DNA from 4 places in the Affinirhizobium gouqiense genome. Region 4 is predicted to be linked to each of the others. Evidence: predicted binding sites of a transcription regulator. Region 4 holds the regulator's gene; each other region holds the start of a gene.
The links. The regulator LexA, encoded in region 4, represses DNA repair genes until DNA is damaged. The targets are predictions, from matches to a motif close to TGTTCNNNNTGTGTTCNG.
Positions count from the first base shown of each region.

Region 1 (7,546 bases), 790 kb from region 4:
ACGGACGGGGGCGGCCGCCGCCTCTTCCCTATCCCGCGATCAGTTCGTCTCGCCGGGCGTGAAGCCGAACATGTAGATCGCCGCCAGCACGAGCGCGATGACGAAGATGGTCAGAACGAAGGTGATCATGCCGCTGCGGGCTTTTTGTCCGGTGTCTTTTGCCATGCCCGCTCAACGTCCGGGCACGGCATTGGTTCCTCACGGGGTGGCTGGCTGCGGGCCATGCCGGACCCCCCCGGTTCCTGTCATTGAGATCTGCTCTTATTCGCCATCCAGCGGCTCGACCGCCTGCGGCTTGCCGCTGCGGTCCAGGCGGATTTTCTCGATCCGGTTTTCGGCGGCCGAAAGCAGGGTCTCGCAATGCTTCTTCAAGGCTTCGCCACGCTCGTAGATGGAGATTGATTCATCCAGCGCCACATCGCCGCGTTCCAGCCGCGCCACGATCGTTTCCAGTTCCGCCACCGCCTTCTCGAAGCTGTAGCCGCTGACATCCGGGGCTGTCGCGCTCTCTGCCATTGTTAGCCTTTCATCAGTCTGAGGATATGCAGGCCGGCCGATTCGGCCAGACCCTCCAGATCATAGCCGCCTTCCAGCAGGCTGACGACCCGGTTGCCGGCGTATTTCCCGGCGATTTCCATGATCCGGCCGGTCGCCCAGTCGAAGTCGTCGCCGACCAGATTGATCTGCGCCAGCGGATCGCGATGATGCGCATCGAAGCCCGCCGAGATCAGAATGAAGTCGGGCCGGAATTCGTGCAACGCCGGCAGCACGCGGGAGGAAAAGGCGTCGCGGAAGTGCTCGCTGGCGGAATTGCTTTCCAGAGGCGCGTTGACGATGTTGCGATGGGCGCCGGTCTCCCCCTTCTCGCCGGTCCAGGGGTAAAGCGGCATCTGGTGAGTGGAGCAGAAGAGGACGGAAGGATCGTCCCAGAAGATATCCTGCGTGCCATTGCCGTGGTGCACGTCCCAGTCGACGATCGCCACCCGTTCCACGCCATGCACCTTCTGCGCATGGCGGGCGGCAATCGCCACATTGTTGAACAGGCAAAAGCCCATGGCCTTTGACTTTTCCGCATGATGGCCCGGCGGGCGCGAGGCCACGAAGGCATTGTCGATTTGTCCCGTCATCACATCGTCAACGGCTGCCATGGCGCCGCCAATGCCGGTCAGCGCGGCCTGCAGGCTCTTGGCGCTGACATGGGTGTCGGCTTCGATCTGGCGGATGCGGTCCTCTTCTTCCGGGATCTCGCGCATGACCGACAGGAGATGGCTCTCCGGATGCGCCAGCAGCACGGCATCTTCATTGGCCTGCGGCGCCGGTTTGCGGTCGAGCGGCGAGAAATTCGGATGGGTCAGCGCCAGGGACAGCGAGCGCAGCCGGTCCGCCCGTTCCGGATGACCCTCCGGCGTATTGTGCTCCAGGAAGATCTCATGTTCGTAAAGGCGGGTGGTCATGGCGATGAGGCTCCTGTGAGGTCATGCCGACATGGCGCAAGACCCGGCATATTTCAAGAGATTGCAGCGCGATCGCAAGCAATCCCGGCCATTTGCGCGCCCTGCGCACTCTCTTTGTGTTTCACGGCCCGCCCGCATTGCTTGTTTCGCGCGCTCCGCCTGCCGGTTTGTTTTTGCAGGCCTTGCCCATAGTGTTTGTTTTGCACGCTCTATCGCGGAAGGGGCGGCTTGTTCCCGCGGCCGGTCTCGTCTTTAATGGAGGGTGAGGAGCACCAAGAGGAGCGGATGGCAGCATGGGGGCAAGCACTATGACGGCAGGCAAAACGACAGCGAGGCGAATGTGACGAAGGAGACCGCCTATGGCTTCACCGTGCCGATGCGCGATATCGGCCCTGGCGGCACGATGCACAGCTTTGCCTATATCGCCTATGCGCAGGAGGCGCTCGCCGCCTTCTGGGCAGGGCGGGCTCATGAGGCGGGCGATCCGGTCTTCTGCGTGACCAAGGTCGGCTGTCATCTGCACAAGCCGCTGCAGAAAGGCGATCGGGTCGAGGCCGAGGTGCGCGTCTCAAAGATCGGCGGCAAGACGGCCGGCTTCACGATTTCCATGTATCGGGTCGCGGGCACGGATCGCCAGCTGGCCGCCGAGGCGGAGATCGTCTGGACCGCCTGTCACGCCGAAAGCGGCGAACCGGTGCCGCTGCAGGAGGACCTCCGCGACTGGCTGTATCGCAATCTGGAGTGACCGGCGGGGGAAGCGGCCTTCGGCTACGCCGCGTCCGGATGCCTCACGCCCGGATGCCTCAAACCCTGTGCGGCAGGAGCGGATAGCCGATGATCACCGCCCTTGCGGCGAGCGTCGCGATCGCCGCCTTCAGCAGATCTGCGGGAAGGAAGGCGAGCGACCCCATGGCCACCGTGTCGAGCGGCGTGCCGGCCACCAGCCAGACGACCGGAATGCCCAGCGCATAGACGGTCAGGATGCCGCCGATTGCGCTGGCCAGGAAAAAGCCCGCCATTTGCCGCACCGCCGATTGGCGCTCGGCCACCAGCCGTTCCGCCAGAAGTCCGGTCACGGCAGCGCCGACGATCCAGCCGAAAATATAGCCGGCCGTCGGGCCCATCAGCAGGCCAAGCCCGCCCCGTCCGCCGGACAGGACCGGCAGGCCGATCGCCACCAGCACCACCAGGAGGGCATAGGCCAGAGCGCCGCGCTTCGCGCCGATAATGCAGCCGGCCAGCATGACACCCATGGACTGCGCGGTGATCGGCACCGGCAGCCAGGGAAGGGGAACGGGCGGAATGAGGCCGAGCACGACAATGATGGCGGTGAAAAGGGCGGCAAGCACGAGATCGCGGGTCGTCATGAAAATCTCCAAACAACAGGGGCCGGACCGGCATCGGGAAAAATCTAGCAATCCTATTGGCGGCGAATTCCGCGGGCGTCAATCGCCGTCGCGATCGTATCGGCATCGCGGAGCGTGGAGATGATGAGCGGCCCGAGCATGCGGTGGATCTTGACCGGCACGCCGCGGGCCTGATGCGCCTCCTTCAGCACGGCGTAGCGAGCCAGGATATCCGGCACGAAGCGCAGCACCATGCCCACCGCCAGCCCGGCATCGGCAGCCCGCAGCAGGCCCAGCCGCTCGAGCGGCAGCAGGAGGCGCGTCAGGACCTCCATGAAAGCGGCGATCGAGGTCGTGGCCGTTACCGCGCCCGCCAGGACCAGGATGCACAGCAGGCGCAGGCTCGTGGATAGCGCCACCTGCGGCGAGACGAGCACGAGGTTGATCGCGCCGAACAGGATGATGGTCGCCAGCACCGGCCGCAGCCGGCAAACGCCCTCGCGCAGGCCAAGGCCGGTCTGCGCGTAGACGAGAACGGCCAGGCTCAGCGCCGCCGCCAGAACAAGGGGATTATCGACGAAGACGAGGAGAAAGCTTGCGATGGCCAGGCCAACAAGCTTTGCGGCAGCGGGCATGCGGTGCAGGCGGCTTTGACCCTGGACATGCAGGCTGTTCAGCATGCGGCGATCTCGGCGTAGCGTTGAACGGCTGCCGCGCCATGGCCGTCAAAGGCAAGCGCTCCCTCGTGAAACACAAGCACGCGCGCAAAACCCTGCACCAGGTCGAGATCATGGCTGATGACGATCGCCTGCTCCTCCAGCCCCTCCAGGGTGGCTTTCACCAGAGCCCGGTTCTTCAGGTCCAGCTGGTTGGTCGGCTCGTCGAACAGGATGAGCTTCGGCTGCGTCACCACCACGGCGGCAAGGGCCGCCAGCTGCAACTGCCCGCCCGACAATTCGTGCGGCCGCCGGTCCGCCAGCGCGGCGATGTCGAAACGGGCCAGCACCGCATCCACGGCGGCCGTCACCGCCTCCTTCGACAATCCGCGGCTTTTCGGGCCAAGCGCGATATCGTCGCGAATGATCGGCAGGATGATCTGGTGCCCGGGATTCTGGAAGATGAAGCCCGTCGCCGCCATGACCGCCTGCGCATCGTCCACCGTGTCCAGCCCGTCCAGCGTCACACGGCCGCTGCTCGGCTTGGCAAGCCCGTTGACCAGGCGCGCGAAGCTCGTCTTGCCCGAACCGTTCAGCCCGATCACGCCGATCCGGCTTTCGCAAAGGTCGAGCGACAGGGGATGGAGCGCAACCCGTTCGCCATATCTCAGTTCCGCTCTATCGAAGACGATATGCAAGGCCTGTCATCCGCTCTTTCATGAAGCAAGGTTCACCTGCGCCTCTATACCCGCTGCCGGGCAGAAGGGAAACTCTGCGCCACGCCACCAAACGGCACAGAAGGCGATTGAACAAAATAGGAACATTGGCTAGCTTCAGGATATGACGAATCCGATCGACAACCGGCTGGCCCGGCACATTTTTCTCGACCGCCAGGGCCTTTCCCGGGCACCCAATCGGCTGCTGGGCCGGCAGGGATTGCTGGAGCTCATCGAGACGCTGGGCTTCGTCCAGGTGGACAGTATCCAGACGGTCGAACGGGCCCATCACCAGATCCTGTTTTCCAGGAACCAGACCTATCGCCGCGAGGATCTTGCCGCGCTTCTGGAGACGGATCGAAGCCTGTTCGAACATTGGACGCATGATGCGGCGGTCATCCCTTCCGCCTTCTTTCCCTACTGGAAACACCGTTTCATTCGCCGCGAAGAGCGGATCCGTGCCCGCTGGGCGCTCTGGCAGGGACGTGATTACGAAGCGGCGATCGCGCAGACCTATCGCCGCATCTGCGATACCGGTCCGGTCCTGGCGCGCGAGGTGAAGGAGGAGGATCACAAATCCGGCGGCTGGTGGAACTGGCACCCGTCCAAGACGGCGCTGGAATTTCTCTGGCACACGGGCAAGCTTTCCATCACCCGGCGGGAAAACTTCCAGAAGGTCTACGATCTGTCGGAGCGCGTGATTCCGGCGGACCATTTTGCCGCCGAAGTCGACGAGGCCGCCTTTGTCGACTGGGCCTGCCGGGCAGCGCTGGCGCGGCTCGGTTTTGCCACCTCGGGCGAGATCGCCGCTTTCTTCGACCTCATTTCCCCCAAGGAGGCGAAGGAGTGGGTGATCCGCAATCGCGACGCCCTGGAAGAGGTCACGCTGCAGACGGCGGATGGTCGCCTGCGTCCCTCCTTCGCGCTGGCCGATCAGCTCGCAAGCCTCCACGATGTGCCGGAGCCGCCCGCGCGGCTGCGGGTCTTGAGCCCCTTCGACCCCTTGCTGCGCGACCGCGACCGGGCGGAACGCCTCTTCGGCTTCTCCTATCGCATCGAGGTTTTCGTGCCGGAGCCGAAGCGGCAATATGGCTATTACGTCTTTCCGCTCCTGGAAGGCGAGCGCATGGTCGGCCGTATCGACATGAAGGCGGATCGGCGGGCGGGCGCGCTGGTGGTCAAGCGTCTCTGGTGGGAAAAGGGGGTGCGCGACAGTGCGGCCCGGCAGGCCCGGCTGGAGGCGGAGCTGCAGCGCCTGGCCCGGTTCACAGGCGTGGAGAGAATAGAATTCCTGCCGGATTGGCGCGGCTGATCACGCTCCGGCACCGGCTGTGACAACAAGGGCCGTCGATCGGCCGAAAGGATGCTCATGCCCCAAGGCGAATACCAGCTGGACGCGCAATTTCCGGCGATCGAGGATTATCTTCACCTGCGCAAGGCCGCCGGCCTCACCCCCTTTTCCCGCGAGGCGGCGGAACGCGGGCTGAAGGGCACGTTTTTCGGCGTCAGGATCAGGATCGGCGAAGATATTGTCGGCATGGGCCGCATCATCGGCGATGGCGGCTGCTTCTTCCAGATCACCGATATTGCCGTCCTGCCGGACCATCAGGGCAAGGGGCTCGGCAAGGCCATCATGGCGGCGCTCGTCGCCCATCTTCAGGATACGGTGCCGGCCACCGCCTATGTCAGCCTGATCGCCGATGTCCCCGCCAACCGCCTCTATGCGCAGTTCGGCTTCCGCGAAACGGCGCCGCGCTCGGTCGGCATGTCGATGGTCATCGCCAAATAGCGCGTGATCCGACGCGCGTGACGCGAGGCTAAAAAGACGATCCTTGGAACGCGGAAAGTGAGAGCGCCGATCCGATCCAGTCCGATCGAATTGCGCTTCTCAAGGCAGGCGGGCTGAAGCGGGGCCTGTCATCCCCTGTCCGGGTGACCCGAGAGGCGGCCGGTCTGGCCGCGATCGCGCAGATAATGGTCGGCCAGCGCGCAGGCGATCATGGCCTCGCCGATCGGTGCGGCGCGAATGCCCACACAGGGGTCGTGGCGACCCTTGGTACGCACCTCGACATTGTTGCCGTCCGCATCGATCGATTGACGCTCCGTCAGGATGGACGAGGTCGGCTTCACCGCAAATCGCGCCACCAGCGGCTGGCCGGTGGAAATGCCGCCCAGCACGCCGCCGGAATGGTTGGACAAGAAGAAGGGCCGGCCATCATTGCCCATGCGCATCTCATCGGCATTCTCCTCGCCCGACAATTCGGCGGCAGCGAAGCCTTCGCCGATTTCGACGCCCTTGACGGCGTTGATCGACATCAGCAGCGAGGCGATATCCTGATCGAGCTTGCCATAGATCGGCGCGCCGAGACCGGCCGGAACATTGTCCGCCACCACCTCGATCACCGCGCCGATCGAGGAGCCGGCCTTGCGGATCTCGTCCAGATAGGCTTCCCAGACCGGCACCATCTCCGGATCCGGGCAGAAGAAGGGGTTCTGGTCGATCTGGTTCCAGTCCCAGTTGCCGCGATTGATCTTGTGCCGGCCGATCTGCACCAAAGCCCCGCGAATGGTGACGCCCGGAACCACTTTGCGGGCAATGGCGCCGGCGGCAACGCGCGCGGCGGTCTCGCGCGCAGAGGAGCGCCCGCCGCCACGGTAATCGCGAATGCCGTATTTCAGGTCATAGGCATAATCGGCATGGCCCGGACGGTAACGCCGCGCGATCTCGCCGTAATCCTTGGAGCGCTGGTCGGTATTCTCGATCAGCATGGAGATCGGCGTTCCGGTCGTCGTCATGGTGACGCCATCCTCCGCCAGCATGACGCCGGAGAGGACTTTCACGATATCCTCTTCGCGCCGCTGGGTGACAAAGCGCGACTGACCCGGCTTGCGCTTGTCCATATAGGACTGGATCTCGGCCGCAGTGAAAGTCAGTCCCGGAGGGCAGCCGTCGATCACGCAGCCAAGCGCCGGGCCATGGCTTTCCCCCCAGGTGGTGACGCGAAAGAGATGACCGAAGGAATTGTGCGACATGAGACCCTGACCGTTGAGCGGACATCGTCATGGCAGACCCATGACGGCGTAAAGACGTGGAACGGCTCTCTCATAAAGCCGGATGGCGAAGGGTGTAAACGCTTTTTCCCGCAGAACCCGCTGATAATAACCAAGCCGGCGGAAACGAAGCAGACTCGCATTGGCCGGCGGCATGGCGCAGCCGGTCGGCCGCCGCAGCCGTCGGCCGGGCAGGCGGTCAGGCCACCCGGCTGAAGCCGCTGCGGGCGCGGGCGGAAAATTCCGCAAAGGGAATGGGCCGCGCAAAGGCATAGCCCTGCAGCATGTCGCAGCCAAGGCTGCGCAGCATGGCGGCATGTTCC
Region 1 is NZ_CP129382.1:60,606-68,151, forward strand. It holds gene QTJ18_RS08545 (hypothetical protein) at 40-165, opposite strand; gene QTJ18_RS08550 (exodeoxyribonuclease VII small subunit) at 262-516, opposite strand; gene QTJ18_RS08555 (histone deacetylase family protein) at 519-1,454, opposite strand; gene QTJ18_RS08560 (acyl-CoA thioesterase) at 1,795-2,199, shown strand; gene QTJ18_RS08565 (biotin transporter BioY) at 2,258-2,821, opposite strand; gene QTJ18_RS08570 (energy-coupling factor transporter transmembrane component T family protein) at 2,875-3,480, opposite strand; gene QTJ18_RS08575 (energy-coupling factor ABC transporter ATP-binding protein) at 3,474-4,154, opposite strand; gene QTJ18_RS08580 (winged helix-turn-helix domain-containing protein) at 4,297-5,484, shown strand; gene QTJ18_RS08585 (GNAT family N-acetyltransferase) at 5,542-5,961, shown strand; gene aroC (chorismate synthase) at 6,090-7,205, opposite strand; gene QTJ18_RS08595 (sensor domain-containing protein) at 7,423-7,546, opposite strand, start outside.
Region 1: QTJ18_RS08575 (energy-coupling factor ABC transporter ATP-binding protein) is a predicted target of LexA. The motif match lies at 4,262-4,279, and genes of this name have one in related genera.

Region 2 (7,546 bases), on a different replicon from region 4:
GATTGTGCAATCGATGTGATGTGCTCGTTGATGACATTCACCCGCTCGCCAATGCTGACCAGGGCCTTGCCGGTGCGGTTGACGAGGTCCACGCCGCGATTGACGTCGGTCGACGACTGATCGATGAGGGTCTTGATTTCCTTGGCGGCGGCGGCCGAGCGCTGGGCAAGCTCGCGGACCTCCTGGGCAACCACGGCAAAGCCCTTGCCCTGATCGCCGGCCCGCGCTGCCTCGACACCGGCGTTCAAGGCCAGCAGGTTGGTCTGGAACGCAATCTCATCGATGACGCCGATGATCTGCGTCATCTTGTGCGATGAGCTTTCGATCTGGCCCATGGCGCTGATGGCCTCTTCCACCACCTTGCCGGACCGGGTTGCCTCATCGGCCGATTCGCGCACGACGACTTGTACTTCGGCGGTTCGCTGCGCCGATCCGGAGGAGATGGTGGTAATCTCTTCCAGCGCCGCGGCCGTCTGCTCCAGCGCAGACGCCTGCTGCTCCGTGCGGCGGGCCATGTCGTCGGTGGCGGAGGAAATGCTTCCGACCTCGGAAAGGACCTGCTCGACCGCGTCGCGGATTTCCTGCAAGGCGGCATCGAGTTCGGTGGCGGACTGATTGAAATTGCCCTTGATGCCGGTGAATTCGGCCGACAAATCCTCGGTCATGCGAACATTCAGCTGGCGATCCGACAGCCGGCGAAGAGCCACGTCCAGCGCCGTCAAAGCCAGGGTCTGGGCGTCCTGAGCCTGCTGCCGCTCCGCTTCGACGCGCTTGCGGGCGTTTTCCAGCTCCTGCAGATAGACAGAGATGGCGTAATCCATATCGACCAGAGCGGCCTTGACCACCACGGAAAGTTTCTCGGAGACCTGCTGTGCCTTCCTGTCGAAGAACAGGCCCTTCAGCTCCGATCCGACAACCGCCTTGATAATCCCTTCCAGGATGAGCGCATAGCCGCCGATATACCAGCGGGGCTCCAGACCCAGCCGGGCGTGGGTTCGGCCGACGGCCGATACGGCGTCCACATAACTTCCGTCATAGGCACCGGACGCGATTGCGCCCCAGTGATCCTCCTGCCGGCTCTTGGCGTGGTTGATGCGATCCTGCGTGGAGAAAAAGGCGGCTGTATGGCTGTTTCGCTTGGCCTTTTCATAGAAGACATCCAGCGAGGCGCCGATCGTGGAGGTGATGACGGGGCGCATTTCGCTCAGCTGGCGCTTCTGCTGCTCGCCCAGGCCGACAAAGCTCAATCGATCTGACAATTCTCTGAGGGTGTCGGCTGTGGCCATGTTTGGCTCCGGATGTTGCTGATGTATTTCTATCAACCATAAATTAGTATTAAATCATTAAGACAATCTTATTTGACCGGGAGAGGTTTCTGTCAGGTATTTTTTTGGGGTGCCCGAGTCCGGTTGATGTTGGTAATCGCGTAAAAGGCGACTCTTGGTCAGCTATTCATGTAGTCGCGAACATCCATTTGGCGTAAGGGAAAGAACCTCGATCCGCGGTTCTTGCTAGGTGATTCATGCTGTCCAAAACCGTTTTCCGCTCTGCTGACGATCTAGACCAGTATGTCGATCTTCAATCGGTTCCCGCGCGGCGTTTCATCCACAATCACCCGTTCATCGCTCGGCTGCGCAAGGCCGTCGGCTTTGATCATGTTCTGATCAGCGGGCTGGACATTGAGGGGTTTCGCTTCGGATCGGCGCAATCGATCCATACGGATTTTCCGCCGGCCTTCGTGGACATCTATCATCAGGAGCGCCTTCACCTGACGGACAGCTTCGTGCAGCATGCCAAGAACCATTTGGAGGATGTCGTCGTCGAAGGCGAGGTGATGGCGGAGGGTGAGCCGAATGAGCGTCTCGGCTATCTGCTCGACACCTTCAACATCAAGAACCGGACACTGTTCCCGATCCGCCGCGGCACTATCATGTATGGCTCGGTCGGCTTTACCCGCACCACCCCTTTCGACAGGGACGAGATCGACTTTCTGGCGTCCATCGCGCCAGCGGCTCATACGGTGATCACCCGGCCGATCATGGAGCGTTTTGCGGCCTCGTCGCTGCGCCTTTCATCCGGGGAGATGATCTGCCTGAAGCTCGCGTCGAAAGGGCTGACCAGCGGCCAGATCGCCGAAGAGAGCGGCTATCAGGTCGATACCGTGAATACCTATATCAAGAATGCGACGCGCAAGGTCGGAGCCGCCAACCGCACCCAGGCGATTGCCGAGGCCATTCGGCGGCATCTGATCGACTAGATCGGAGTGGCCGCCCGCATCGCAGGCGGACACATCCGTTCCGGTAAGATCCCTCTTCGCGGGTGCGCGCCGTCGCATGTCACGCCAGGTCGAGAGATTGCTTCAATTCGTCGATCCGCTTGGATGCCTCGGCCTTTGTCAGGTCTTCCGCAAAGGCTTCGGGCTTGTGTGCCTGTTCCGACAGGGTCTTGAGATAGGATGTCTGGGCGCCCGTCATCGGCTCATCGCCGCTCACCCATTCGTCCGGATCCTTCTGTGTATTGGAGGATGTGTCAGTTTTCGGATTGTCGGCCATTGTCGTCGTCTCCTGGTTTCGTTCTCTAAACGTTCTAGGCGCCGGCTTGTTCCGGCTTATCCTCGGCGTGCAGAAGCGCAGCCCTTTCGACGCGGGTTGCGACCCTCGGCCCCCTGATCGATGGTGATCGAACAGAGCGAAATTGAATCGATACCGAAGGTTTACATTTGGCTTTCGATCTCTATTTTCCATCCTACTCACGGAGCCGGAGGGGCAATCCCTTCGCCTCTTTTCCTGTAACAACTCGTCTGGCCAGCGGGGACCATCATTGCAGCCCACCCATCAGGATCTCGATCTGTGCGCACAGGAGCCGATCCATATCCCGGGTGCGATCCAGCCGCACGGCGCGCTGTTTGCCATGCGCGCGCAAGATGGCGTTGTGGTGCAATGCAGTGCCAATATTTCCGAGTATCTGGGGGATGGCGTCGCGCTCGGCAGGCCCGTTGAGGCTCCGATAGCCGACCGGCTGCCGGCCATGAAAGCCTGGTATGCGACCGACGAAGCCTCCTACCAATCCTTGATCGCGGAAGGCGAGCTCAGCCTGGTTGCACATCGCTCCGGCCCGCTGATCGTGGTGGAAGTGGAGCGAACTGAGCGTCGGTCGCTCGACGAAATGTTCGGCGCGCTGCGCAATTTCACCCAGAGCCTTGCCGTTCAGCGCGACATTCCGCAATCGCTGGTGGTGGCGGCAAATTTCGTGCGCGAGCTGACAGGGTTCGACCGCACGCTCGTCTATCGGTTCGACGAGGACTGGAACGGTCACGTCGTGGCCGAAGCCAATAATGGCCGGCTCCCCGTCTATCTCGATCTCCGCTTTCCCAGCAGCGATATCCCGGCCCAGGCCAGGACTCTCTATACGGTCAACCGGTTGAGGATCATTCCCGATGTCGGCTATAGGCCGGTTCCGGTCTTGCAGGCGCAATCGGCAGATGGCGAAGCCGTGCTGGACATGAGCCTTGCACAATTGCGCAGCGTGTCGCCGGTCCATCTGGAATACATGCGCAATATGGGTACGGCGTCGTCCATGTCCGTCTCGATCATGGTGGATGGGCGCTTCTGGGGTCTGCTTTCCTGCCACAGCGCGGAGCCGCATCTGGTTCCACATGCCACGCGCGAGATCTGCGATTTCGTCAGCCAGTCGCTCGCCATGCGGATCTCGGCCCTGGCCCGGGCGGAAGAGGCGGCGGGCCGCGTCGAACTCACCTCGATCACCAATGGCTTGCTGAATGCCATGGCGGCGCAACCCGATTGGGTGGATGGGCTGCTGGGGGCAGGCGACAGGCTTCTCGCCCAGGTGAATGCCGCCGGCGCAGCGGTGGTCACGCAAGAGGATGTCCGCAGCTTCGGGACGGTGCCGGATCATGATGCCGTGACGAAGCTCGCCACCTGGCTCGAGGGGCGGACGGATGATGGTTTCTTCGCGACCGATTCCCTGTCGCGCCATTATCCGGATGCCGAAGATCTGGCGGAGCGAGGAAGCGGCGTTCTGGCTGTCAGCATTTCCGCGGTGCACAACAGCTGGCTCATCTGGTTTCGTCCGGAATTGGTCCGCAGCGTCACATGGGGCGGCAACCCGCACAAGATCGTGCAGGAAAGCGGCCGCATTCATCCGCGCCAGTCTTTCGAAGCGTGGAAGGAGCTCGTGCGGCGCCAGGCCGCGCCATGGCGCAGCGCCGAGCTTTCCGCGGCGCAGGAGCTGCGCACGGCAATCGTCGGCATCGTGCTAAGAAAGGCCGAGGAACTGGCGCAGCTTGCGTCTGAACTCAAGCGGTCCAACAAGGAATTGGAGGCTTTCTCCTATTCGGTCTCCCATGATCTGCGGGCGCCTTTCCGGCATATCGTCGGCTTTGCCCAGCTTCTGCGTGAGCGCGAGACCAGCCTCGATCCGAAATCCCAGCATTACCTCCAGACCATTTCGGAGGCGGCTCTCTCCGCCGGCAAGCTGGTCGACGATCTTTTGGCCTTTTCGCAGCTCGGACGCGCCTCGATCAACACCAAGCCGGTCGATATGAACAAGCTGGTTGTGGAGGTGGTGAAGTCGGTGACCCTGACCGCCGGCGACCGCGACATCGAATGGAGCATTTCGCCCCTGCCGGACGCCTTTGGAGACGCGACGCTGCTGCGGCAGGTCTGGTTCAACATCGTCGACAATGCGGTGAAATACACAAGCCCGCGCGCCCAGGCAAAGATCGCGATCGAGGGTCGTGCGGATGGCGACAGTTTTGTCTACAGCGTCCGCGACAATGGTGTCGGCTTCGACATGACCTATGTGGGAAAATTGTTCGGCGTGTTCCAGCGGTTGCAACGCGCCGAGGATTTCGACGGTACCGGAATTGGTCTGGCGCTGGCGCGGCGAATCATAGAACGGCACAATGGAACGATAACGGCGGAAGGCGAGGTGGAACGAGGCGCGTGCTTCACCTTTACCCTGCCGAGACAGGTGGAGAAGGAACGCGTTATTGGCTGATTTAAGACCTATCCTGCTTGTCGAGGATAGTCCTCGCGATCTCGAGCTGACCTTGGCGGCATTCGAGAAATGCCAGCTTGCCAATGAGGTCGTCGTGGCCCGCGACGGCGCGGAAGCTCTGGATTACCTGACCTGTTCAGGCATTTATCACAATCGCGCGCATCGGGATCCGGCCGTGGTGCTGCTGGACCTGAAATTGCCGAAAGTGGACGGGCTGGAAGTTCTCGAACGGGTCAAGCGCGATGAGGCGCTGCGCCATATCCCGATCGTCATGCTCACCTCGTCGCGCGAGGAGCAGGATCTGGTGCGCAGCTACGAACTCGGCGTCAATGCCTTCGTGGTCAAGCCGGTCGAGTTCACGGCCTTCTTCCAGGCGATACAGGATCTGGGCGTCTTCTGGGCGCTTTTGAACGAGCCGCCTCCGGGATATTCCAGCAATGCCAAACTCTAATGCTCGTCGCGCCGCGGCGCCACGCATCCTGCTGCTCGAGGACAGCACGCTCGATGCCGAACTCATCTGCGAACATCTGGAGCAGCTTCAGCCGCCGCCGACGGTGCGTCGCGCGGTCAACCGGGCGGAATATCTCTCCGCGCTCGACGAGATGGAGTTCGATGTCATCCTGGCGGATTTCTCCTTGCCGGATTTCGACGGCATGGCGGCGCTTGAACTGGCCCAGCAGCGTCTGCCGCAAACGCCTTTCATCTTCGTGTCCGGCGTCTTAGGGGAAGAGGCGGCAATCGAGAGTTTTCGTCGCGGTGCCACCGACTATATCTTGAAGCAGCGGCTGATCCGCCTGCCGGCCGCGGTCCGGCGCGCCCTTGCCGAAGCCTATGAAAAGGCCGAGCGTCGGCGTTCGGAGCAGCACCGCGAGCTGCTGGTGCGGGAACTCAGCCACCGGGTCAAGAATACAATGGCGATGGTCATGTCGATCGTGCGTCGAACGGCCAAGAATAGCACGAATGTCGATGACTATGTCGACAATCTGATGGGCCGCCTGCGCGCCATGGCCGATGCCCATGCCCTGCTGTTTGAGACCAATTGGAAGGCCGCACGCCTCGAAGATGTCATCCAGCGCACGGTCGCGGCCCATATTCGCCGCGCCGAACGGATCGAGCTGCAGCCAGGCCCCTCCATCCTGCTCGATCCGAAAGCCGCGCTTGCCGTGAGCATGGTGATCAACGAACTGGCGACCAATGCTGTCAAATACGGCGCGCTGAGCGCGGAAGACGGTAAAGTGAGCGTCGCCTGGTCCCTTGGCCACGAGGCTGGACAAGAGGCCATCCATCTGGAATGGCACGAGCATGACGGTCCGAAAGTGCAGGCGCCATCGGTGACCGGCTTCGGCACCACGCTGATCCAGCGCATGATCGGTTACGAACTTCTGGGAGAAGCGAGGCTCAGCTATCCGGAAGAGGGTCTCGTCTGCGAAATCAGCTTCCCGCTGGACAATGCCCGCCGGGAAACCGGACCTCTGTCAGCCGACCTTTCGGCAGATCGGGTTAAAGACATCGGCCACTAGGCGCTCCATCTTGTCGGGGCTCCACGGCTTGGCGATCAACGGAACTCCGGCAAGTTTCGATTTCACCTCGGGAAGTTCGGCATAGCCGCTGCAGACGATCACCGGGACCTGACGCTGGCCGAGCGCCTCGATGACGGGGAAAGACAACTCACCGTTCAAATTGAGGTCGACCACGGCGCCGACGATGTCGAGCTCCGGCAGAGCCTTCAAGACCTGGTCGATCCGGCCGAAGGGGCCGGCGACGGAATAACCGAGATCGACCAGATGATCTTCCATGTCCATCGCCAGAAGAACATCATCTTCCAGAACAAGGATGGTCGGACGGTTTGAACTTAGTTTTAGATCCACGCGACTGCACTCTCTCGCCCCCGTTCGGGCACCGACTTTTTTGAGTCTGTATCTGTTTCTCTGCCTGCGGGTTTCAACCCCTTTTTTGCAGCAAGACCTGCGACAAACTGCGTCTTTCCCGCGCGATGCGGCCGTTTTGCGCGCATGGATTGTCATGATCATCTACAAGTTGCGACACGTGTCTCCTTCTTTACAGAGAGAGACCGGCGGAACCTTCCCATCCATCACCGGTTCGGCCTTGTACAGTCCCTTAGGACGTGCCCTCGAAACGTGATGGAGAAGACGCGTGAAAGCACTCACCTGGCATGGAAAACACGATATCCGCTGCGAAAGCGTGCCTGACCCCAAGATCGTCGACGGCCGGGATGCGATCATCAAGGTCACGGCCTGCGCCATCTGCGGCTCGGACCTCCACCTTTACGATGGCGTCATGCCCGAAATGCACAAATGCGATGTCATGGGCCATGAGACCATGGGCGAGGTGGTGGAAGTCGGCCGCGAAAACAGCAAGCTGAAAGTCGGCGATCGGGTCGTCATCCCCTTCACGATATCCTGCGGCGAGTGCTTCTTCTGCCAGCGGGGCTTCTTCTCCGGTTGCGAACGCTCCAATCCAGATTCAGCGAAAGTTTCAAAGCTCTGGGGAAATTCTCCGGCCGGAC
Region 2 is NZ_CP129381.1:925,238-932,783, reverse strand. It holds gene QTJ18_RS05545 (globin-coupled sensor protein) at 1-1,286, opposite strand, end outside; gene QTJ18_RS05540 (helix-turn-helix transcriptional regulator) at 1,523-2,257, shown strand; gene QTJ18_RS05535 (DUF3072 domain-containing protein) at 2,337-2,552, opposite strand; gene QTJ18_RS05530 (ATP-binding protein) at 2,821-5,019, shown strand; gene QTJ18_RS05525 (response regulator) at 5,012-5,470, shown strand; gene QTJ18_RS05520 (sensor histidine kinase) at 5,457-6,539, shown strand; gene QTJ18_RS05515 (response regulator) at 6,495-6,887, opposite strand; gene QTJ18_RS05510 (zinc-dependent alcohol dehydrogenase) at 7,174-7,546, shown strand, end outside.
Region 2: QTJ18_RS05535 (DUF3072 domain-containing protein) is a predicted target of LexA. The motif match lies at 2,572-2,589, and genes of this name have one in related genera.

Region 3 (7,546 bases), 1.2 Mb from region 4:
GCGCGCTCGGAAGTGGTCGAGGGCTGCATCATCCGCGAGGGATCGGTGCTGGGCATGGGCGTCTATATCGGCAAGTCGACCAAGATCGTCGATCGCACCACCGGCGAGGTCATGTATGGCGAGGTACCGCCCTATTCCGTCGTGGTCGCCGGCTCCATGCCCTCGGCCAATGCCACAATGGGGAACGGCATGCCGGCACCGCATCTCTACTGCGCCGTGATCGTCAAGCGGGTCGACGAGAAGACCCGCTCCAAGACCGGCATCAACGAGCTTCTGCGCGATTGATCACAAGGATCGAGACATGTCGGCGCAAGATCAGGCTCACGATCAGCCCCAGGATGCGGCCCAGAATTCGGCTCAGAATTCGGCCCAGAATTCGGACCAGGTGAAGGGTCGGGTGAAGGGTGAAGCCCGGGAACCGGTGGAGAACCTGCGGCGGCTGATCCGCTGCCCCTCCGTGACGCCGAGTGATGCCGGAGCGCTGGCCGCTCTTTCGGACATGCTGACGCCCCTCGGGTTCAGCGTTGAGCGGGTGACCGCCCGCGAGGCAGGGACGCCGGACATCGACAACCTCTACGCCCGGCTCGGAACCAGCGGACCGCATCTGATGTTTGCCGGCCATACCGATGTGGTACCGGTGGGCGATGAGGCGGCCTGGAGTCATCCGCCCTTTGCGGCAGAGATTGCCGATGGTGCGATGTTCGGCCGTGGCGCCGTGGATATGAAGGGCGGCATAGCCTGCTTCGTGGCGGCCGTTGCCCGGCATGTCGAGCGGCACGGGGCGCCGCGAGGCTCCATTTCCTTCCTCATCACCGGCGACGAGGAAGGTCCGGCCATCAACGGCACCGTCAAGCTCCTGCAATGGGCGAGGGAAAAAGGCGAGCAGTGGGACGCCTGCCTCGTCGGCGAGCCGACCAATCCGGAAAGACTGGGCGATATGATCAAGATCGGCCGGCGCGGCTCGGTTTCCGCTTCGGTCACCATTCACGGGGTCCAGGGCCATGTCGCCTACCCGCATCTGGCCGATAATCCGCTGCGGGCGGCTGCGGCCATGGCCGAGGCCCTGATGTTTCCGCCACTCGATTCCGGCACCGCGCATTTTCCGCCGACCAATCTCGAAGTCACCACGATCGATACCGGCAACACGGCAACCAATGTGATCCCGGCCAGGGTGCGGCTCGAATTCAATGTGCGCTTCAACGATCTCTGGAGCGTCGAGACCCTGCAGGCGGAACTTCTGCGCCGGCTCGACGCCGCAGCCGCGCATGACCGTCTCAGGCCCGGCCGCGATCCGGTCCGCTACGAGATCACCTGGTCGCAAAGGCCGAGCCAGGTGTTCCTGACCCGCAACGAGGCCCTGGTCGAGGCTTTGTCCGCTGCGGTCGAAAAGGTGACCGGACAGGTGCCGACGCTGTCGACGACCGGTGGTACCTCCGACGCGCGCTTCATCAAGGATTACTGCCCCGTGGTGGAATTCGGCCTGGTCGGACAGACCATGCACATGGCTGACGAGCGGGTGTCCCTTTCGGATCTGGAGACGCTGACCGGCATATATGAGAGCTTCCTGGAGCGCTGGTTCACCCATGCGGCTGCCTGAAAAGGTCCAATCCTGGCTGGTCGAGATCAGACATCCGCTGCGCGGCCTTCAGCTGACGGCGCAAGGCGATGCACGCGGCCTTTCGCATTTCGATGTGTCCGACGAGGGCATCATCCGGTCCTTCCGGGCCGTGCTCTTCAGCCTCCCCGCCTTTCTCGTCTATGCGATCTTGCGCCGCATCGAGTTCCTGCAGGCCCTGCCGGACCTCGGACGCTGGCACCTGACCTTCATCTTTCAGGTTCTGGTCATCGAAGCGAGTCTGTGGTGCTTCACCATTCTCAGCCTCATCCTGTCCGGCATGGCGCTTGGCCTGCGGCCACTGATCCGGCCGATGATCGTCATGGCCAATTGGGGCGCCATTCCCTTCGTCTATGCAGCTGTATTGACCCTTATCCCCGTCCTCCTGCTGCTTAACGAGACCTCCACCCTGCAATGGCTTGTATCGATCGGTCTGCTGCTGGCTCTGCTGACGATGGCGCTGATCCTGGTCTGGCGCATATTGCGCACGGTTGTCGGCGGCACCAAATGGAGGCGCGCGGCCCTGCTCCTGATGACGATCCTGCCGCCGATGTGGATCATCCAACATCTTGAAGCCGCCATGGGTTTGACGCATGGCTGATTTTGCTGTTCCGCCCGGAGGCCTGCTGCTTGCCTGCTTTGTCTGAAGTTCAGCTTTACCTGTTTGGCCTCTGGCTGCTGGTCAAGGGCGACCGCGCCGGTTTCACATATCTCGACATCAGCGATCGCGGCATGATGCGATCCTTCTGGGCCGTGGTCTGGTGCCTGCCTGCTATTGCTCTGTCTTGGATCTGGTGGCGGATCGCCTTTCTTGAAGGCCTGCCGCCGGGTCAGTCGCTGGGCGGCGTCTTCTTCCTGCGCATGGCCATGCTGGAAGCGGCCAATTGGCTGGTGCCGATCGTCCTGGCCGGCGTGCTTGCCGCCATGCTCGGCATTGGCAGGCACTATCCGGCCATTGTCGTCACGGTCAACTGGATCTCCGTTCCCTTCGCCTATGTCTACAGCGTCATGAGCCTTCTGCTGATCATGACGCCGTCTCTGACCGGCATTGTCGCGCTTGCCTGGCTGGTTGCGATCTTGTGCATGATCATCGCGCTCAGCCGTATCCTCAGAATGTTTCTGGGAGACCACCGGCTGATGATCGCCACCTTGACGATGGTGCTGATCGTGCCGTCACTCATCCTCTCCGATGCGCTGGAACAGTTTCTCGGCGTCTATCCCGGCTGATCCGGCAGGATCCGGATAATCGACCTGCATGAAATAGAGACCTTCCGGCGGCGCAACCGGCCCACAGGCGGCGCGGTCCTTCGCCTCCAGGGCGGCGCGAACGTCCTGCGGCGTCATCTTTCCTTCGCCGGCCAGTTTCAACGTTCCGGCAAAGGAGCGGATCTGATTGTGCAGGAAGCTCTGCGCCGAGGCGCGGATCTCGATCAGTTCGCCCCGGCGGGTCACGTCCAGCCGGTCGAGCGTGCGCATCGGGCTCCTCGCCTGGCAATGGACCGAACGGAAGGTCGTGAAATCGTGATGCCCGACCAGCATCTGCGCCGCCGCATGCATGGCCTCGTGGTCGAGCGGCTTCGACACCCACCAGGCCCGCCTGGCTTCGATGGCGAGCGGCGAGGCGCGTGTGATGATGCGGTAGAGATAATGGCGACGCAGCGCCGAAAAGCGCGCGTCGAAGCCGTCGTCGACGGCCTCTACCTGCAGGATCGACACCTTCTCCCCGGCCATCGCCAGATGCGCATTCAGCGCATTGCGCAGCTTGTAGGGCACCCAGGCCCGCGCCAGATCGGCATGCACCACCTGCCCGAAGGCGTGAACGCCGGAATCCGTGCGGCCGGCCGCGCGAATGGAGACGGTCTCGCCGGTCAGGGAGCGAATGGCCTTCTCGATCGCCGACTGCACGGAATGGCCATTTTCCTGGCGCTGCCAGCCGACATAGGGGCTGCCGTCATATTCGACGGTCATCTTGAAGCGCGGCATCAGGCCAGCCTCGTTCCGGCGGCAAGCGCAGTCCCGCGCAGGAAGGTTTCGGCGTCCAGCGGCTTGCCACCGGCTTTCTGCAGGCGGATCAGTCGGATCGCTCCCTCGCCGCAGGCCACTGTCAGCCTGTCGTCCAGCACCATGCCCGCCTCACCCTTTGCCTCGGCAAGGCTGCTGGCCAGAACCTTGATCCGCTCCGTCCTGCCGGCGATCACGGCTTCGAACCAGGCGCCGGGAAAGGGCGAGAGACCGCGGATGTGATCGTGGACCACAGCGGCCGGCCTGGTGAAATCGATCCGCGTTTCGCTTTTATCGATCTTGGCGGCATAGAGAACGCCATCCTGCGGCTGCGGCGTCAGCGGCAGTTCATCAGCCTCCAGCTTTTCCATGGCCTCGACCATGGCGCGCGCCCCGACCTGCATCAGCCGGTCATGCAACTCACCGGCCGTGGTGTCTTTCGCAATCTCCACCTCCGCCGTCAGCGCCACAGGGCCGGTATCCAGGCCCTTCTCCATCTTCATCACCATCATGCCGGTCTTGTCATCGCCGGCCATGATGGCCCGCTGGATGGGCGCGGCGCCGCGCCAGCGCGGCAGGAGGGAGGCATGGCCGTTGTAACAGCCGAGCCGCGTGCCCTCCAGAACCTCCATCGGCAGAAGCAGTCCATAGGCGACCACCACCGCCACATCGGCCGCATGGGCGCGAAAACGGGCGCGCTCCTCCGGATCCTTGAAATTCAGCGGCGTGAAGACCGGAATGCCGAGAAGTTCCGCCGCCTGATGGACCGGCGATTTCTGCAGGTCGAGGCCGCGGCGGCCGCCCGGGCGGGGAGGCTGGGTATAGACCGCCACGATCACGTGTCCGGCCGCCTTGAGGGCGCGCAGGGTCGGCACGGAAAATTCGGGCGTCCCCATGAAGATGATGCGCAGTGCCATTGGCCGGGTCTCCTCGTTTCGATCAGGCGCCTTCAAACCGGCTCAAGCATAGAAGATCAAGCCCGGATCAGGCAGGGCGTGTCAAAACCCGATCGTGCAGCCGGGATGCATGTGCGACGACTGGCCCCGACGCCGTCAGATGGCCCTGGTCTTGGCTGCCTTAGTGAATTTCTTGATCACCATCTCGCGCTTCAGCCGCGATATATGATCGATGAACAGCACCCCGTTCAGATGGTCGATCTCGTGCTGCAAACAAGTGGCGAGAAGGCCGTCGGCCTCGATCTGGTGCTGCTTACCATCGCGTCCGACATAGTCCACCGTCACGGACGCCGGACGCTCCACCTCTGCATAGTAATCGGGAATGGACAGGCAGCCTTCCTCATAGACCGAGCGCTCGTCCGAGGAGGTGAGAATGGTCGGGTTGATCACCACCAGCGGCTGCTTTTCCTCGCCTTCGCGCGACACGTCGACCACAAGAATACGGCGCGGCACGCCGATCTGTATGCCCGCCAGGCCTATCCCCGGCGCGTCATACATGGTTTCCAGCATGTCATCGGCCAGTTGCAGCACGTCGGAATCGACCTGCTCGATCGGCTTGGACACCTGACGCAGAAGGGGATCGGGGAGAATGATAAGCGGCTTGATCGTCATGCGCTTCCCATAACGCATCTTTTTTCCGGATGAAACTGGCCGGATGACCCGATTTGGCGGATTTTCGCCGGTTTGTTCATGTTTTGATCTTTTCGGCTCCTGCTTTCTTGTTTAGGGTCGTCCGATGCAACACGCAAATGCTTCACTCGTCGATCCGGCTTTGGCCGCACTGCTTGCGGGTCCCATCGGCCTCATTCTGGGCGGCGCGGCCCTTCTCCTCCTTCTCGCCGTCTGGCTTACCCGCCGCGCGGCGAGCCGGCGGCGCGAGGAGATGGAGAACCGCCTGGACACGCTTTTACGGGCGCAGGCCGAAATGCAGGGCCGCATGTCCGCCATGACGGAGGCCCTGGGCAGCCGCCAGGCGGAGCTCAACCGCGCGGTCAACCAGAGACTCGACGGCATGACCCACAGGCTCGGCTCGACGATTGCCGAACAGACCAAATCCACCCATGACAACCTGCGCCTCCTGCAGGAGAGACTGGCGGTGATCGATGCGGCGCAGAGCAATATCCAGACGCTGGCCAAGGATGTGGTGGGGCTGCAGGCCATTCTCTCCAACAAGCAGACGCGTGGCGCCTTCGGACAAGGGCGCATGGAAGTGATCGTCGCAGACGGCCTGCCAAAGGGCGCCTACAGCTTTCAGACCACACTCTCCAACGGCCTGCGGCCGGACTGCACGATCACCATGCCGAATGACGCGCCGCCGCTTGTCATCGACGCCAAATTTCCGCTCGAAGCCTGGCATGCCTTTCGCGACGCGCCCCATCCCGACCAGCGCAAGATGGCCGGGCAGCAATTCCGGCGCGACCTGGAAACGCATATCAAGGATATTGCCGAGAAATACCTTCTGGCCGGCGAAACGCAGGAGACGGCCTTTCTCTTCGTGCCCTCCGAATCCATCTTCGCTGAGATTCACGAGCATTTCGAAGGCGTTGTGCAGAAGGCGCAGCGGCTGCGCATCGTCATCGTCTCGCCATCGCTGCTGATGCTCTCCATCCAGGTCCTGCAGGCGCTCCTCAAGGATCAGCGCATGCGCGAACAGGCGCATCTCGTCCAGAGCGAGGTGGCGCTGCTGATGGACGACCTCGTGCGGCTCGACGAGAGGACCCGTAAACTGCAGGGGCATTTCTCCCTGGCCCAGAAGGATATCGAGCAGATCCTGACCTCTTCCGACAAGCTGTCACGCCGCGGCGCCCGCATCAGCGCCCTCGACCTGGAAGAGGTCGAGCCTCCGGCTGCGGCCACCCAGCCTCTGTCGGAGCGCATGCCCGCACAGCCAAGTTCCGCGAATGACGGCCGCACGCGACTTCTGAAGCTTCGGATGGTTGACGAGGATTGATCCCGTCGGGCAGTGTCCGGTCCGCAACGGCACTCAACAGGACACACGCATGATCACCGTCTTCGGCTCCGTCAACATGGATCTCATCGCCACCACAGCACGCCTGCCGGAGCCGGGCGAGACCCTGGAAGGCGGTTCCTTTTCCACGGCCGCCGGCGGCAAGGGTGCCAATCAGGCTTTGGCTGCACGCCGCGCCGGATCGCAGGTGCAGATGGTGGCGGCTGTCGGCGATGATGCTTTCGCAGAGCCCGCCCTGGCCCTGCTGTCGCAGGCGGGAGTGGATCTCGCACGGGTGAGGACGGTCGACGGTTCGACCGGCACGGCACTCATCCTCGTCGGCGGCGACGGAGAGAACATGATCGTGGTGGTATCCGGCGCCAATGGCCGCGTGACACCGCAGGACGGCAAGGCCGCCCTTGCCTCCATGGCCGAGGGCGACATTCTCATGCTGCAGATGGAAATCCCGGCATCCTGCGTGGAGCAGGCGCTGACGGACGCCGCCGCCCGGGGAGTGACCACCCTGTTCAACACGGCGCCGCTGACGCCGGATTCGATCCGCCTCGCCCACCTGGCAACCATCCTGGTCTCCAACGAAACCGAATTCGAGCTTCTCATCGGCCGTCGGAAACTCTCCGCCGACGAACGGATCAGCGCCATGCGCCAGCATCATGCGGAAACCGGCCAGACACTGGTGGTGACGCTGGGCGGTGACGGTGTCGTTGCCATGCATCAGGGCGAGCTTCTGGCGCAAAAGGGCCTGACGATCGATCCCGTCGACACAGTGGGCGCCGGCGATACATTCTGCGGCTATCTGGCCGCGAGCCTCGACCAGGGGCTCGACTTTGCCGCGGCGCTGCGGCGGGCCGCGGTGGCGGGCTCGCTTGCCTGCCTGAAACCCGGCGCGCAACCGGCCATTCCCATGGCCGGCGATGTGGATGCCAGGCGCTGAGACGCCATGCCGTCCAGGCTTCCAGGTCGCAAAGGCCCCGCTTGCGAAGAGCACGGGCTCCACCCATATAACTG
Region 3 is NZ_CP129382.1:3,242,875-3,250,420, reverse strand. It holds gene dapD (2,3,4,5-tetrahydropyridine-2,6-dicarboxylate N-succinyltransferase) at 1-285, shown strand, start outside; gene dapE (succinyl-diaminopimelate desuccinylase) at 302-1,597, shown strand; gene QTJ18_RS23710 (hypothetical protein) at 1,584-2,216, shown strand; gene QTJ18_RS23705 (hypothetical protein) at 2,246-2,842, shown strand; gene truA (tRNA pseudouridine(38-40) synthase TruA) at 2,789-3,598, opposite strand; gene fmt (methionyl-tRNA formyltransferase) at 3,598-4,533, opposite strand; gene def (peptide deformylase) at 4,669-5,184, opposite strand; gene QTJ18_RS23685 (DNA recombination protein RmuC) at 5,309-6,523, shown strand; gene QTJ18_RS23680 (ribokinase) at 6,573-7,472, shown strand.
Region 3: QTJ18_RS23685 (DNA recombination protein RmuC) is a predicted target of LexA. The motif match lies at 5,258-5,275, and genes of this name have one in related genera.

Region 4 (7,546 bases):
CATCTGACCGCCGGACATATAGAGCGTCTTGGCAGCCGAGTTGATGATCTGGTCGATCGCCTGCATGGCGAAGTTGAACGTCATGAATTCGACGATCGGCTTCAGACCTGCCATGGCAGCACCAACGCCGACGCCGGCAAAGCCATGCTCGGTGATCGGCGTATCGATCACCCGGTTGGCGCCGAATTCCTGGAGCAGGCCTTGCGTGACCTTGTATGCACCCTGGTATTCGGCGACCTCCTCGCCCATGACAAAGACATCCGCATCGCGACGCATCTCTTCCGCCATGGCATCGCGCAGCGCTTCACGCACCGTCATCGTCACCATCTCGGTGCCGGCCGGGATGTCCGGATCGGCGGCGACCTCGGTCTTTGGCTGAGCCGGAACCTTGTTGTCGGCCGAGGAGTTCGGCTCGGCCGCGGCCTCGCGGGCCTTGCCGCCAGCTGCCTCCGATGTTGCCGCCGGCGTATCGGCATCAGCCTGCTCCGCATCGGCGGTCGCTGCGTCGGCCTTCGCTGCATCGGCCTTCGGCGCGTCAGAGATGGCATCCGCGCTTTCGCCTTCCTGCAGCAGAACGGCGATCGGCGTGTTGACCTTGACGTTTTCGGTGCCGGCATCGACCAGAAGCTTGCCGATGACGCCTTCGTCAACCGCTTCCACTTCCATCGTCGCCTTGTCGGTTTCGATTTCGGCGATCACGTCGCCGGAGGTGACCGTGTCACCTTCCTTCTTCAGCCACTTGGACAGCGTGCCTTCTTCCATGGTCGGAGAGAGGGCGGGCATCAGGATATTGATTGGCATTAGGGTCCCTCCCCGAAATCAGAGCAGAATGTCGGTGTAGAGCTCGGATACATCCGGCTCCGGATCGTTCTGGGCAAAATCGGCACTGTCGGCCACGACATCGCGAACATCCTTGTCGATGGTCTTCAGCTCGTCTTCCGAGGCCCAGCCTTTGTCCATCAGGCGCTGACGGACCTGCTCGATCGGGTCATGCTCCGAGCGCATCTTCTGCACTTCGTCCTTGGAGCGATACTTGGCCGGATCCGACATGGAATGGCCGCGATAGCGATAGGTCATCATTTCGAGAATGATCGGGCCCTTGCCGGAGCGGCAATGCGCCACGGCCTCGTCGGCGGCAGCCTTGACGGCGCGCACATCCATGCCGTCCACCTGCAGCCCCGGAATGCCGAAGGAGGCGCCGCGCTGGGAGAAATCGGTCTGGGCGGAGGCGCGCGACACCGATGTGCCCATGGCATAACGGTTGTTCTCGATCACGTAGATGACCGGGAGCTTCCACAGCTGCGCCATGTTGAAGCTCTCATAGACCTGGCCCTGATTGGCCGCGCCATCGCCGAAATAGGCGAGCGAGACATTGTCATTGCCGCGATATTTGTTGGCAAAGCCAAGGCCGGTCCCCAGCGAGACCTGCGCGCCGACGATGCCATGGCCGCCGTAGAAATTCTTTTCCTTGGAGAACATGTGCATCGAGCCGCCCTTCCCCTTGGAAAGACCGCCGCGGCGTCCCGTCAGTTCCGCCATAACGCCGCGCGCACTCATGCCGCAAGCGAGCATATGGCCGTGATCGCGGTAACCGGTGATGACCTGGTCACCGTCCTTCAACGCCATCTGCATGCCGACGACGACGGCTTCCTGGCCGATGTAGAGATGACAGAAGCCGCCGATGAAGCCCATGCCGTAGAGCTGGCCGGCCTTTTCCTCGAAACGGCGAATGAGCAGCATTTCGCGATAGGCCTTGAGTTCCTCGGCCTTGTCGAATTCGGCAATGGCTCCGCCATTGGATTTTGCAGGCTTTGCCGCCGTCTTCCGACCGGCTGCCGACGCGGCTTGCTTGGGCGCCATTCATAACCTCCCTGCGTGTTTGTTTGGTTATGAACACCATAGGCAAGAAAGGAGGGGCCAGCAATGCCCTAAATGCATGGCTCACATGAATATTAAGCAGCTGTATTTATTAATGAATTGGAACCTTAACCGGATTTCGGTTAATTCAGAAGTAGTTGTTGAAGATCACAATTTCATCGCCGCGCGACACGTTGAGCTGGTAGCGCGCGATCTCGTCAAGCATGTCCTTTTCAAGCGATCCATCGCTGAGCAGTTGCACCTGCCGCTCCAGCGCCTCTCGCTTCTTTACCAATTTGGACAATTCCGCTGCACGTTCAACCCGCGTGCGCTCGAATTTCTCCGTGGCGACGAGCCCGAGATTGCCGTGCACCGAGTGATAGCCGAAATAGGAGACGAAAGCGACGGTGATGGCGGGGATGACCAGCCGGCCGAATTTTCGTTTTTTGTGATGTCTCGTCCACATGCGAGATTATGCCCTGTAACGCAGTACCTGAGCGTCAAGGTGACAGAACATGCTTAAGCAATGGTTGATCCTCGTCGAAGTCCGATCGCCTGTCAGAAAAGAGAAATGGCGGCGCCTCGCAGCACCGCCATCCTGAATGCAACCGCGAGGGAGCCGATCAGCCCTTCAGGATCGAGCGGCCGGCAAAGCCCGCCTGCGGACCGAGGAGCTCCTCGATGCGGATCAGCTGGTTGTATTTGGCAATCCGGTCCGAACGGGACAGCGAGCCGGTCTTGATCTGCCCGCAATTGGTGGCGACGGCGAGATCGGCAATCGTCGAATCCTCCGTCTCGCCCGAGCGGTGCGACATGACTGCGCTGTAGCCGGCCTTGTGGGCGGTTTCGACGGCATCCAGCGTCTCGGTCAGCGAGCCGATCTGGTTCACCTTGACGAGGATGGAATTGGCGACGCCCATCTTGATGCCGTCGCGCAGGCGGGCGGAATTGGTGACGAAGAGATCGTCGCCCACCAGCTGCACCTTGTCGCCGATCTTGTCGGTCAGATATTTCCAGCCGTCCCAATCATCCTCGGCCATACCGTCTTCGATCGAGATGATCGGATATTTGCCCGCCAGTTCGGCAAGATAATCCGCCATGGCTTCCGGCTCCAGGCTGCGGCCCTCGCCTTCCATGGCATATCTGCCGTCCTTGAAGAACTCGGTCGAAGCGCAGTCGAGCGCCAGATGAATGTCGTCGCCCGGACGGTAGCCGGCCTTTTCGATCGACTTCATGATGAAATCGAGCGCTTCCGGCGCGCTTTTCAGGCCTGGTGCGAAGCCGCCTTCATCGCCGACATTGGTGTTGTGGCCGTTCGCAGCCAGCTCCTTCTTCAGCACGTGGAAGACTTCCGCGCCCATGCGCACGGCGTCGCGGATGCTCTCTGCGCCGACCGGCATGATCATGAATTCCTGGAAGTCGATCGGATTGTCGGCATGCGCGCCGCCATTGATGATGTTCATCATCGGAACCGGCAGAAGCCGCGCATTCGGGCCGCCGACATAGCGGAACAGCGGCAGGCCCGATGATTCGGCGGCCGCCTTGGCGACAGCGAGAGACACGCCGAGAATGGCGTTGGCGCCGAGGCGCGACTTGTTCGGCGTGCCGTCCAGCTGGCACATCAGATTGTCGATCAGGATCTGGTTTTCCGCATCATGGCCACCGATCGCGTCGAAGATCTCGCCATTGACGGCTTCGACCGCCTTTTCCACGCCTTTGCCGTGATAACGCGATCCGCCATCCCGCAATTCAACGGCTTCATGCGCGCCGGTCGAGGCGCCCGAGGGAACCGCGGCGCGGCCCATGCTGCCGTCTTCCAGGTGAACATCGACTTCGACGGTCGGGTTTCCGCGGCTGTCGAGAATCTCGCGCGCGACGATATCGGTAATGGCTGTCATGAGCTTTTCCTGCTGGTAAGTGCGGTGGAAATCACTGCCTGTCTTATCCAAAGGCACAGAAAATACAATGGCAGGAGCATGACAGCCCGACCCCGTCCTGCGGATGGCGATGGCAGCACGCCATCCGCGCCGAAGACGGCTATCCAGCCGGCCTCTGCTCAGACCGTCTTGGCGACCGTGTCGAGCGCCATCAGCCGCTCCAGCAGGCGTTCCAGATCCGCCAGGCGGACCATGTTCGGGCCATCGGACGGCGCGTGATCGGGATCGTCATGCGCCTCGATGAACAGGCCGGCCACGCCGACCGCGACGGCTGCGCGGGCAAGGGTCTCGACGAAACGCCGCTCGCCGCCGGTCGAGCCGCCCTGCCCTCCCGGCTGCTGCACCGAATGTGTCGCATCGAAGATGACCGGAGCGCCGAGATCGGCCATGATCGGCAGCGACCGCATGTCGGAAACCAGCGTGTTATAGCCGAAGGATGCGCCCCGCTCGCACAGGAGCACATTCGGATTGCCGCTTTCGGTGAACTTGGCCAGCACATTCTTCATGTCCCAGGGCGCCAGAAACTGCCCCTTCTTGACATTGATGACACGGCCGGTCGCGGCGGCGGCGACCAGGAGATCGGTCTGCCGGCACAGAAAGGCGGGGATCTGCAGCACGTCCACCGTCTCGGCAACGATCGCGCATTGCTCCTCGGTATGGACGTCGGTGAGCACCGGGAAGCCGAATTCCTGCTTCAGATCCGCAAAGATCTCCATCGCCTTTTCCAGGCCGATTCCTCGTTTGCCCGCGATCGACGTGCGGTTGGCCTTGTCGAAGGAGGATTTGTAGATCAGGCCGATGCCGAGCCGGTCGCAGATCTCGCGGATGGCGCCGGCCATCATGAAGGCGTGGTCGCGGCTTTCCATCTGGCAGGGACCGCAGATCAGCGAAATCGGTGCCTGATTGGAAAAGCGGACCTGGCGCGCCCCGTCGCCGACCACAATCTCGGAATTGGCCTTGACCGTCATCATCAAATCCTCACATCCGTTCGCCGCAAGCGGGCGGCGCGCCGCGGGGCGCTTTGCGCGCCGGCCCGGCCTGTTTGTCTTTCCTGACGCTAGCCCTTAGCAGCGGCCAGTATCTCTGTCACCGACAGATCGGCATGGCGGGGCGCATTTGCAAATCGTCAAGCCCGCCGCGCATTTTTGGGCCAGAAAGCAGCATCACGGCTTGCGGAACACATGTGGAACAGATAGTGTCCGTTCTGGATTTGTTTCCATTGGGGCTTTCGACGATGCTGACTCGCAAACAACAGGAACTGCTTCTGTTCATTCATGAACGCATGAAGGAGTCCGGTGTACCTCCATCCTTCGATGAAATGAAGGATGCTCTCGATCTCGCGTCGAAATCCGGCATTCATCGCCTGATCACCGCGCTGGAAGAGCGCGGCTTCATTCGCCGGCTTCCGAATCGCGCCAGGGCGCTTGAAGTCATCAAGCTTCCCGATGCCTATACCCCGCCGGCGCAGCCGCGGCGCGGCTTCTCGCCCAGCGTGATCGAAGGCAGCCTTGGCAAGGCGCCGCCGAGCAAGCCGGCCGCACCGCAAGCGCCGGTGGACGACCAGCGCTATTCGGCCAATGTGCCGGTGATGGGCAGAATCGCTGCCGGTGTGCCGATCTCCGCCATCCAGAACAACACGCATGAGATCAGCGTCCCCATCGAAATGCTGGGCAATGGCGAACATTACGCGCTTGAGGTCAAAGGCGATTCGATGATCGAGGCCGGCATTCTCGACGGCGATACGGTGATCATCCGCAATGGCAGCACGGCCAGCCCGGGCGATATCGTGGTGGCGCTGGTGGATGATGAGGAAGCGACCCTGAAGCGGTTCCGTCGAAAGGGCGCCTCGATTGCCCTGGAGGCGGCCAATCCCGCTTATGAGACGCGGATTTTCTCGTCGGACCGGGTCAAGGTCCAGGGCAAGCTCGTGGGTCTCATCCGCCGTTACCATTGATCAGGCGCCGGAGATGGTCCGGCAGGTGATTGTCGAAGCTGCGCGTGGTCCAGGCATAGGTGCGGTGGATCTGCCAGGGACGGAGTTGCTCCGTCTCGACGGGCATGGCGGCTGTCATCGACCAGGCTTTGCGATCGGCACTTCCGCCAAACTTCAGCGTCACGGCTCCCAGTCGACGCAGGTGATCACCGGTGATCAGGACGGCGCCCGAGCGGCAGGCCTGCATTCGCGATCGTCGTGCGATGACGAGATCGGCGCTGTCGCAGGCGGAGCCGACATAACGGGCATCCTCGAGAAGCACGATGCGCACGCCGTCGCTGGTCCGAATGAGGCAGGCCTTGCCCCGGAGGCAGCTGAAATGACGGCCGTCGCTGCGCTGAAGCCAATGGCTGAGCTGTGCCTTCATTGACGTCAGCTGATCATGCGTCAGCACCTCCTTCACCCGCGGCTTAGCGGAGGGCTTATCCTTCTCCCGCGGCCTTGCGCCGCCTCGATGGTCCCGGCGAGCTTCGGCGGCAGACGTCCTGCTATTGTCCGTCACCTCTTCTGCCGGTCTCGTCGTGGTGATGCGGTAGGCATTCTGCCATTGCCGATAGAGGAATTCCGGTGCGTGCGCGCGGCTGATCATCGCCTCCTTATCTGAGAGAACGGCCGCCAGTGTGCCATCCTCCGAAATCAGCAGGTCGGGCGGCGGCATCACCCGGGCCAATCCGGCCAGAGCGAGGGCCGCAGCCAGGACAGGCAGGCCGATCAGCTTCAGCTGGGTGCGCAGGAGGACAAGGCAGGTCAGGCCGAGGGAGGCCAGCGGCAGAAAAAGCGCCGGCGGCTGTCCCGTGGCCGCGATGCCGCCCCAACTCGCCACATGCGTGGCAATGGCGATCACCATATCGACAGCCACGCCCATGAGGGAGAAGACGGGGCCGTCCAGGCCAAGCGGCATGGCCAGCATGCCGATCAGGGCAGCGGGCATGACCACAAAGGAAATCAGCGGCATGGAGGCCAGATTGGCCGCTAGGCCATAGGTGGTGATCTGATGAAAATGCCCTGCCGAGTAGATCGTGGTGGAAAGTCCACCGATCAGCGAGGTCATGAAGGCCTCCAGCAGCAGCACCCACGCAAAGCGGCCCGCCGTTGCCACCAGCCACAGGAGCCCGGGTCGACGCGGCTGCCGGCCCATCTGCGGCGCCCGCCGGCGCTGGGCGCGCGTATAGACGGCCACCAGCGCCCCAGTCGCGGCGAAGGACATCTGGAAGCTCGGCCCCATCAGCGCCGAGGGCGCGATCGCCATGACCAGAATGGCCGAGAGGGCGACCGTGTGCACGCTCACGGAGGGGCGATCGACGAAGATCGCGAGCAGCATGACCGCCATCATCAGATAGGCGCGCTCGGCAGAGACGCCGAAGCCGGAAATCAGGTAATAGGCGGTGACGAGCAGCAGCGCGCCGCCTGCGGCGATCTTCTTGATCGGCCATCGCTGCGCAATCACCGGCGCCAGAGCGAGAAGCCGGCGCAGGCCGACAAAGCAGATTCCCGCCGCCAGCGCCATGTTCAAGCCGGAAATCGCGACGATATGCGAGAGCCCGGCCAGTCGCAGAGCCTCGACCGTATCCGGGCTGATGGCGCGGCGCTCATCGGTGACGATAGCTGCAGAAAAGGCGCCCGCATCACCGGGGACGAGGCTGCGGATCCTGTCGCCGATGCGGCTCCGCAGATCGAAGACGGCGATCTTGGCGCGCTGCAGCCAGGTTTCGTGAAGATCATCGCCGCTGTCCGGGCCGCCAGGGTGGCCGACCCTGTC
Region 4 is NZ_CP129382.1:845,934-853,479, reverse strand. It holds gene QTJ18_RS12500 (pyruvate dehydrogenase complex E1 component subunit beta) at 1-801, opposite strand, end outside; gene pdhA (pyruvate dehydrogenase (acetyl-transferring) E1 component subunit alpha) at 820-1,860, opposite strand; gene QTJ18_RS12490 (FtsB family cell division protein) at 2,006-2,323, opposite strand; gene eno (phosphopyruvate hydratase) at 2,481-3,755, opposite strand; gene kdsA (3-deoxy-8-phosphooctulonate synthase) at 3,914-4,765, opposite strand; gene lexA (transcriptional repressor LexA) at 5,029-5,748, shown strand; gene QTJ18_RS12470 (ComEC/Rec2 family competence protein) at 5,729-7,546, opposite strand, start outside.